3 regions of the Oenococcus sp. genome follow, and region 2 is predicted to be linked to each of the others. Evidence: predicted binding sites of a transcription regulator. Region 2 holds the regulator's gene; each other region holds the start of a gene.
The links. Region 2 encodes LexA, which represses DNA repair genes until DNA is damaged. Its sites were predicted from a motif close to CNAACANNTGTTNG; they were not measured.

Region 1 (3,278 bases), on a different contig from region 2:
TTTATAAGCAGAACCAGCAAGTACTGGATAGAACTTCAAAGCCAAAGTGGCGCGACGGATAGCAGCTTTCAGATCGGCAACAGAAATTGTTTCCTCGCCAAGGTACTTCTCCATCAATTCATCATCAACATCAGCAACCGCTTCAATTAACTCTTCACGCTTTTCTTCAACTAGATCCTTCAAATCATCAGGAATTGGGCGGGTCTCCCACTCCGTTCCCAATTTATCATCCGGATACCAGGCTTGACGCTCGATTAGATCAATCACACCAGCGAAATCATCTTCGGCACCGATTGGCCACTGAATAGCTTTGGCATTAACATCCAGGCGTTCCTTTAAGGAATCAACAGACATCTGAAAATCGGCACCCAATTTGTCCATTTTGTTAACAAACACAAGACGCGGTACCGAATAAGTCGTTGCCTGCCGCCAAACTGTTTCAGTCTGTGGTTCAACACCGGCCGCACCATCCAAAACAGCGATCGCACCATCCAAAACACGCAGAGAACGTTCAACTTCAATCGTGAAGTCCACGTGTCCTGGTGTATCGATAATGTTGACACGGTAAGGCGTATCCTTCCATTGTTCGTGGAAACCATGCCAAATGGCAGTCGTGGCAGCGGATTGAATCGTGATACCACGTTCCTTTTCCTGATCCATGAAGTCCATCTGTGAAGCACCATCATGGGTTTCACCAATTTTATGAATTTTACCCGTGTAATAAAGGATACGCTCGGTCGTTGTCGTCTTACCGGCATCGATATGAGCCATGATCCCAATATTGCGGGTCCTCTCTAGAGGGAATTCGCGAGTAGCAGCCATATTATCTCCTTTTATTACCAACGATAATGGGCAAAGGCACGGTTCGCCTCGGCCATTTTATGCGTGTCATCGCGCTTCTTGACTGAAGCACCGGTGCCGTTGGCGGCATCTAAAATTTCTTTGGATAAACGCTCTTCCATGGTCCGCTCAGAACGCAAACGCGCATACTGCACAATCCAGCGAAGTCCTAAGGTCGTACGCCTTTCTGGACGAACTTCGATAGGTACTTGATAGTTAGAACCGCCGACACGGCGTGCTTTAACTTCCAAGACAGGCATCACATTTTCCATAGCTTGCTGGAAAACTTCGACTGGGTCGTTACCAGTCTCAGCTTGGATACGCTCAAAAGATTTGTAAAGAATCGATGAGGCCGTACCGCGCTTTCCATCAAGCATTAACTTGTTGATCAAACGACTAACAAGTTTTGAATTATAAATTGGATCTGGCAACACTTCTTGTTGCTTTGTATAAGCTTTTCTAGGCATTGGTCTACTCCTTTACTTCTTTGGACGCTTTGCGCCGTATTTAGAGCGTCCATTCATACGGCCGTCAACTCCGGCAGTATCAAGGGCACCACGAATAATATGATAACGGACACCAGGAAGATCCTTAACACGTCCGCCACGGATCAGAACAACAGAGTGTTCCTGAAGGTTGTGGCCGATTCCTGGAATGTAAGCTGTCACTTCATACTGGTTGGAAAGACGAACACGAGCGTACTTACGCAAAGCAGAGTTCGGCTTTTTTGGCGACATGGTTCCGACACGTGTCGCAACACCGCGCTTTTGCGGCGCAGTATTTCTAGTTTGCTTTTTGGACATTGAGTTATATCCAAAGTTCAAAGCTGGGACCTTAGACTTGAATGTCTTGGGCTTACGAGGCTTGCGAACTAATTGGTTAATAGTTGGCATATATTTCTCCTAAAATAATTGAATAATACTGGGTATTTCTTGCTTTTTTAAGTGCCTGTCCACAGTACCAGGCGTGTCCTAATTTGGACTTTAAAAAATGCTTTAAACCGCACAAAAGCGCAAGAAAGCACGGAACTAGTATATAACACCCGGCCTTCAGCCGTCAACCGTTTGTTTCCATTAAACATAGCAGACCGCAAATTTTTCATAATGGCCCATTTCCACTAAAATAGAGCTATGAATACACAACCATTGGCCTATCGCATGCGGCCGGAAAAAATCGAAGATGTTGTCGGCCAGCAGCATTTGATCGGACCAGGTAAAATTATCTGGCGCATGGTACAAGCACACCGTCTGTCTTCTATGATATTATATGGCGCTCCTGGGACTGGAAAGACTTCTATTGCTTCGGCGATTGCCGGTTCTACAGACCTCTCCTTTCGAATTTTAAATGCTGCCACAGATGGCAAAAAAGAATTGCAGGAAGTGGCCGAAGAGGGCAAAATGTCTGGATCGGTCGTCCTTTTATTGGACGAAATTCATCGTTTGGACAAGACGAAACAAGATTTTCTGCTGCCCCATCTGGAATCTGGACGAATTATTTTAATCGGTGCGACTACAGAAAATCCTTATTTATCTGTCACGCCGGCCATCCGCTCCCGCTGCCAGATTTTCCAAGTCCAGCCTTTGTCTGAAGACGACATCAAAAAGGCCGTCGATCGTGCTTTGACCGATAAACAAAGGGGCCTGGGCAATTATAATGTTAAATTGGATCCTGACGCTGAAAACCAATTGGCTACCGCCACAGACGGTGATCTGCGAAGCTCGCTCAATGGTTTGGAACTAGCTGTGCTTTCAACTAAGCCCGTTGGCGATAAGAAAGAAATTCACATCACTCTGCCAATCATCGAAGAAACGATCCAACGCAAATCAATGTCAGGTGATAAAAACGGTGATGCCCATTACGATGTCATTTCGGCCTTTCAAAAATCAATACGAGGTTCGGACGCGGATGCCGGCATTTATTATTTAGGTCGAATTTTAGAAGCCGGCGACTTGGCCATCGCAGCCAGACGCCTACTAGTTATCGCCTATGAAGATATCGGCTTGGCTAACCCCAATGCAGCTGCACACGCCGTCCAAGCCGTAACTGCGGCCTTGCAATTGGGTCTTCCCGAAGCGCGCATCCCTTTGGCAAACGCGGTTATCGAGCTGGCCTTGTCGCCTAAATCAAATTCCGCTTACATGGCGATTAACCAGGCGATGGAAAAAATTGAAAGCAGCAGCACTGGCGATGTGCCGATTCATCTGAAAAACACACGTAATTGGGGCAAATCCAAAGACGAACAAATCGATTACCTCTATCCGCATGATTTTCCCAATGACTGGGTGGCCCAACAATACTTGCCTGATAAGATCAAAAACCAGCAGTTTTTCCAAGCTAAAGGCAATTCCAAATTCGAACAAGGACTGTTTGATACCTATAAGCGCTTAAAGGAAAGCCAAAGCAAGGGTCTGAAACAGTGACGGAACTGCTGACGGTCA
Region 2 (3,278 bases):
GAAATGTTTCTTTCAAACAATGTTTAGAACCATTTTTTAGATATCTCGTTCAGATTCTCCTTCTTGAATAGGCGAAATGTGTAGTACAGAAAAATGATCAGTAGTATGGCTTGAAAAGCAAACTGAGTCGCGGTTACTTTGGGATTACCCAAGCCGAAAATGGCTTGCGGATTGGCTGCAAAAGCTAAACCATCGATAAGAGCGTGTATCAGGATCGTGACTGATAGATTCTTACTGAATATGTAGGCGGAGGCGAAAATGAGCCCGAGTGCAAACACATAAATCATTTGAATTGCTGTCACGGCTATACTGGCCGAAAAAAGATTAATCAAATGCAGGCCAGCAAAAAACATCGCTGACAATAAATTGGCTGCTAAGAAACTAAATGTACGGCTTCCTTGAGATAACAGGTTTCCCAGCATTAGTCCACGCGCGGCATACTCTTCAAAAATGCCGACCGAGAGCGAAACTGCTAGGGCAGTAAAAAGTTCGAAGGGGCTTAAATGGTGACTTTGGCTTGAAAACACGAGCAAGTTTATCAAAACGAATAAGATACTAGGGGAAGCTACTTTTAGTCCAAGAAAGAAACTGTGATTAAAAAAAGAAACTCTGATTTTAAAAAAGAAATGATTAAACAAGAAAATGAACAGAATGGCAAATGACTCGCCTAGAATTGCCAACCAGCTTAACAAAAAAGGATCCCGATTTACCGCAAGCGTACTGTTATAAAATAACAAGCGGTAAACAGAAATAAGAATTGAGCCCAGGATTGAACCAAGGATCAAAGAAATAATCGTCGAGAAAAAAATTAAAAAGGATTTTAAGAGTACGTCTCTTTTACTTTTCACTTCAGTGCATTGCTCCCTTTTTAAGTAATAGACAAATATTGGCTCAAATAATATCTGATTTGTCTGTTTGAGAGAAATTGGAAGGAGACACGGGGATTCGAACCCCGGCGCCGACTCTACATCGGTTCGGCGGATTTCGAGTCCGCTGCATTACCGCTCTGCCATATCTCCGAGCTACAAAAACCATTCTAACAAATAAGCGGCTTTTTCAGCAATAAAGTTTAATAAATTGAATTACGATACAGACCAACAACTTTGCCCAAAATGGCAACGTTATGAACAATAATCGGCGCCATCGTGTCATTTTCAGGCTGTAAGCGATAGTGCCCAGCTTCTTTAAAGAAACGCTTGACTGTGGCTTCGCCTTCGCCATTACCAAAGTCACTGGTCATGGCCACAACAATATCACCATTGTCTGCATAATCTTGTTTGCGGACGAAAACCATATCGCCATCTAAGATACCGATATTGATCATCGACGTTCCTGAAACTCGCAAAACAAAAAGATCACCTTCAAAACGTTCAAGATCATCCGGAAGGGGGAGAAACTCGGTGGCATTTTGTTCGACGGCCAGGATAGGCATACCAGCGGTCACAATTCCGATAACCGGTACTTTACCGGGTGTTACGGGGACACCGAGAGCCCTAAGGCCCTTTTCGGTAATTTCGATAGCACGCGGTTTGGTTGGATCTTTGTGTAACAACCCATGCTTTTCCAGACGTTCGATATGACCGTGAACAGTTGAAGTAGATGAAAGCCCAACCGCTTCGCCGATTTCACGCACAGTAGGGGGATACCCTTTTTCGTTCTGTTTTTCGTATATATAGCGGAGCACACCGAGTTGTTTTGTTTCAGTCATTTGAATCCCTTCCTGCTAAGATATTGCTATATGCAATTATAACCAAACATTTCAAGTAAAACAAACACATGTTCGTTAAATTTAAGAAAATCATTATTTTTTGTATAATGCAAGTATGGAGATTTCTGATGACAGATAATTCAAGATCCGAAGAGGAACATAATGAACCGAAATTCATCGTTGACGAAGATGAGCAGGCTGCAAATGAGGCTTTGAGAGCGAGAATTAACGAATTGGCTGCAAAGCAAAAGACGGCTCAAGGATTGACTGAGTCAGAGAAAGAAGAGCAGAAAACACTTCGAGCAGCTTTTTTGGCAAATTTTCGTAAAGCTTTTCGATCTCAGGTTGAAATGATGCAGATTTTCGATAAGAATGGTAAAGAAGTTACTCCTAAAAAGGTAATTGATATTCAAAAAAAGAAAGGATTGAGATAGAAAATGGACTGGATATGGTTTGTACTGATTGGACTGGTTATTGGTTTTGCAGCGGGAATGATTGTTTCTCGTTTTACACTGAAAAGTTATCTTAAAAAGAATCCACCAATCAATGAGCAGATGCTTCGTCAGTTGGGTGCTTCGATGGGCAGAAATTTGAGCCAAAAGCAGATCAACCAGATGATGGCGCAAATGAAAAAAAATTATTAAAAAAACAAACCCAGTTTGAGGTTTGTTTTTTTATTCTTGATTCTTTTTTTCCGGATGCTGGTCAACATAATGCCAATCTTTATCAATTTGCTGATCAAGTTGGGCAAACGCAGCCTGCATTTTCGGAATTGTTTCTTCAATTGAATCTTTTCGGCCGACCTTGATAACTGGTCCGAAGGCAATCGTCGTTGATCCCCGCCGAAAGAGGCCTTTAAAGCTTAACGGTCCTTGGTAGACAACTGGCAGAAGACTTTTACCGGACATCTTTGCGATTAGTACCGCTCCACCTTCTAGCTGAGATGAGTGTCTGGAACCCGAAGGGAAAATCATGAAATTGCGACTGCCGCTTTTCAATTCTTTGACGGGAATTTTAATCGCTGATGGGCCTGGATTTTGTCGGTCAACGGAGAATACGCCAACTTTTTTAAGAGCCCAAGCGAAAAGTTTGTTTTTAAAAAGCTCCTTCTTCCCCATGAAAATAAATTTCTTGGGCAAAAGAGCGATCGCAAACCACAAGGGATCCCACCATGTGCGATGTGGTGCGACAAGAATGAATTGTTCATTTTCAGGGATATTGGCGCGGCCTTGAATGTTCAGTTTGCCATTTATTATCCAGCGAATAGCTTGAATGATTCGAAAAAGGAACACGTACATGACTATTATTATATAGAGAAATGGCAAAAAACATCTTACAATCACAGGAAAAAATTGAAAACGTCACAGATTCACTCAAAATTATTCAGAACAATTCTCTGCCTAAGTTCGGGATTGATGCTTTGATTCTGGCTGATTTTATTGATGGAAGCCATTCTCAAAAGCAGAAAGCTGCTGACTTTGGATCCGGCAGCGGCATCATCGGGTTGGCTTATGCACGCAAAAGCAGCGGCAAAATTTCTTTGATTGAAATTGATTCAGAATTATGCGAG
Region 3 (3,278 bases), on a different contig from region 2:
CATCTGCACGAAATGAGCAGCTGAGAGTTTATTTTTCGCCAATGAGCTTTTGATCAGACTTTCCTGACGTGCTGAGGTTTGAACGCCAACTCTTTTACCAGCTAAGTTTTTATAAGACTTAATTTTCTTGGCTTCAGATTTGTTGATGACAAGAGTCTCTTTCGCTGTGTAATATGGAATTGAAAAATCTACTTGTTTTTTTCTTTCCGGCGTTGAACCCATGCCGGCAATTAAGACATCAACTCTGCCGGATTTTTGAGCCACGAGTAGAGAATCAAAAGACATATTTTTGATTTCTAGTTTGACGCCCAGACCCTTAGCCAACCTTTTAGCCAAACTCATATCGGCACCTGCTGGCGTCTGCTTGCCATTCTTTTGTGCTAAAAATTCATACGGCGGGAAATCAGCAGACGTACCAACAATCAATTTTCCTCGGGTTTTGATCTTCGAATACAGCACATCCTGTTTATTTCCCGCCGCTTGAACTTGACTTCCAGCTGTCGCAAAAATACCAGTAACTGCAATCGCCGACACTAAACCGCTAAAAAACTTGCTTACTAATTTTTTCATTTTAAAACTTTCTCCTAAATAATTAAATCTTCACACTAAAATAAGTGAATTGCACACTATAATAAAGACCATGATTGCAGATGTCAAGGGTTTCAATGGACTTTCGCTGGCTTTTATCGGCGATGCCGTTGATGAACTGAAAATTAGAACTTATTTACTTTCCACGGGATTAACAAAAGTGAACGATCTTCAAAAACGATCCAAGGAATTTGTTGCTGCCAAAGCACATGCCAAGCTTTACTTTTTATTAGAAGAAGAACACATTTTAACTGAAGAAGAGACCGAGATTTATAAACGCGGGCGCAATTCGCATCCGCATACGAAGGCCAAAAATACTGATTTTGCTACCTATCAGATTTCGACGGGTGTTGAAGCTGTTTTGGGTTACTTGTATTTAAAAAATGATCAAAAGCGTTTGGATCAGATCATTAATTGGATGATAGAGAAAGTAGAAAGCGGGCAGACACGTGGCTAAAGAAGTTGTATACGGGATTCATGCCGCCATCGAGGCGCTGGATAACAATAAAAGCGTCAGCCGTATTTATTTAAGCGATTCTCTGGCAAAAAATCGTGTTTTGGAGATTGAAAAGAAGGCTGTTATTGGTCATCAGCCGATTGTTAAAGTTGATAACCGACGTTTGGACGAATTGACCGATCATGGCAACCACCAAGGTGTGGCAGTTGAAATAGAAGCCTACAGTTACGTGTCATTGCCAGAAATTCTAGCCAAAAAAACTGATCACGACCCTTTTTTGGTTATTTTAGATGAGATCGAAGATCCGCAGAATTTAGGTTCGATTTTACGAACGGCTGATGCAGCAGGCATTGATGGGATCATTATTCCGAAAAGACGTGCCGTCCAATTGACGCAAACAGTTGCTAAAATCTCAACCGGAGCAATTGAGCACGTCCCAGTTGCCCGCGTGGCCAACATCAATAATGCTATTGACAGTTTAAAAGATGCGGGCTTTTGGATTTTCGGCACGGATATGAAAGGTCAGGACTATACCCAATGGAATGCTAAAGGACCAGTCGCATTGGTCATCGGCAATGAAGGACGCGGCATTTCGCCGCAGACTAAAAAGAAAGTTGATCAAATGCTGACGATTCCAATGGTCGGGCACGTGCAGTCGCTGAATGCCGGCGTTGCTGCCGCATTATTAATCTATCAAGGCTTTAATAGCCGCCGCATTGGGTCTTAATGTAATCTATTAAAATTTTATTATTTTAATACTTTGTTCTCAGCTGAGCGGTTTTTTCTGTTGAAAAAAGCCACCGCCCCCGAGTGCCCTTTAATTATTAGTAAAACATTATTCACGATAATTCCTGAAAATACGAACATATATTCGCTTATCCTAATCGATCGTGTAAGCTAAGCTGACTTTAAATTTTGGAAGAGGTTAAGTTGATGCGGATAGAAAAGGCACTGAATAAAATTAGTCAAGGGGATGAGACGGGTTATGAACACATTATTTTGGTCACTAAGGGATTAGTCAGAAAAATTTATTATCATTATTTAAGCAATGTTTTGGAGCTGGATGATTGGGAAAGTGAGTGTTTGACGGTTCTCATGCACGCAGTGCGTCGTTACCATACAAATGGGAACTGCAAATTTACCACCTATTATTACGCTGCACTGCAGCATAAAGCTATGGATCTGCTGCGTAAAAGTTATTCTAAAAAGGAACAGAACCGTCGCCAGAATGTGTCCTTAGAAGAACTGGCCTTTAACGGATATGATCCGGTAGATCACGGTTGGAATCAGGCGCAGACAAAAATGGATTTTGAGGATGCGATCAGTCAAACTGATTTTCGGGCTGGCGACAAAGAATCGCTTGCCATTAAAGAACTGTTTGGTGATTTAAAACAGGCGCAAATTGTTCAAAAGCAGGTCAAAGCACACTCGCTGGATTATCGGAAAAAGCGTGTGACCAGAGATATTTACGCACATTTTTATGGTTTAGGCGAATAATGGACATAAGCAGATGGAAAAAATCTGTTAGAATGAACTTAACTATGATTCGCTATATTAAAGGTACAATTGCAGAAATGAAAAAAGTGACTTGGCTGAATGGCAGTGAGACCAGTCGGGACACAAGCTATGTGATCTTCAGTGCGATTTTTTTTGCCGGCTTTCTTGGAATTGTTGATTATTTAGTCGGACTTGGCGTTCGCTTGTTGATGAATCGATAAAAATCAGTTAAAATTGTTATTAAAGAGACCAAGGGCGACCGAGGTTTTTTATTTTGATTAAAAAGAGGCAATAATGGTTGAACAAGAATTACAAAAGGATTGGTACGTGGTTCATACCTATTCTGGTTACGAAAATCGTGTCAAACTAAACTTAGAGCAGCGTCGTGAATCAATGGGCATGACTGATTTCATTTTTCAGGTCATTGTGCCGGAAAACGAAACGATTAAGACTGGGCCTAATGGTGAATTGAAAAAGGTTGTCGAAAACGATTTCCCTGGTTATGTGCTGGTTGAAATGGTGATGACAGACCAATCTTGGTATGTTGTCCGTAACACGCCTGGTGTGACTGGATTCTTGGGTTCTCATGGACAAGGATCAAAGCCAAACCCTGTAACGAAAGATGAGATTGACCGGATCATGCACCGCATGGGCCTGATCGAACGCAAAGTTGATGATCTGAATGTTGAAGTCGGCGAGACGGTTTCAATTGTTGGTGGTGCCATGAATGGTATGG

Region 1: a site for LexA is predicted at 1,898-1,911, ahead of ABF487_RS07580 (replication-associated recombination protein A). Genes of this name have one in related genera too.
Region 3: a site for LexA is predicted at 1,906-1,919, ahead of ABF487_RS00255 (sigma factor). Genes of this name have one in related genera too.

The regions. Positions count from the first base shown of each region.
Region 1 covers NZ_JBDNNF010000006.1:29,358-32,635, reverse strand. The annotation lists gene fusA (elongation factor G) at 1-822, opposite strand, end outside; gene rpsG (30S ribosomal protein S7) at 837-1,307, opposite strand; gene rpsL (30S ribosomal protein S12) at 1,320-1,733, opposite strand; gene ABF487_RS07580 (replication-associated recombination protein A) at 1,971-3,260, shown strand; gene ABF487_RS07575 (YigZ family protein) at 3,257-3,278, shown strand, end outside.
Region 2 covers NZ_JBDNNF010000002.1:261,625-264,902, forward strand. The annotation lists gene holA (DNA polymerase III subunit delta) at 1-27, shown strand, start outside; gene ABF487_RS03750 (CPBP family intramembrane glutamic endopeptidase) at 24-848, opposite strand; tRNA gene ABF487_RS03755 (tRNA-Ser) at 931-1,019, opposite strand; gene lexA (transcriptional repressor LexA) at 1,070-1,708, opposite strand; gene ABF487_RS03765 (DUF896 domain-containing protein) at 1,837-2,142, shown strand; gene ABF487_RS03770 (YneF family protein) at 2,146-2,352, shown strand; gene ABF487_RS03775 (lysophospholipid acyltransferase family protein) at 2,383-3,006, opposite strand; gene ABF487_RS03780 (methyltransferase) at 3,027-3,278, shown strand, end outside.
Region 3 covers NZ_JBDNNF010000001.1:56,611-59,888, reverse strand. The annotation lists gene ABF487_RS00270 (transporter substrate-binding domain-containing protein) at 1-570, opposite strand, end outside; gene ABF487_RS00265 (Mini-ribonuclease 3) at 641-1,045, shown strand; gene rlmB (23S rRNA (guanosine(2251)-2'-O)-methyltransferase RlmB) at 1,038-1,772, shown strand; gene ABF487_RS00255 (sigma factor) at 1,979-2,542, shown strand; gene secE (preprotein translocase subunit SecE) at 2,587-2,763, shown strand; gene nusG (transcription termination/antitermination protein NusG) at 2,837-3,278, shown strand, end outside.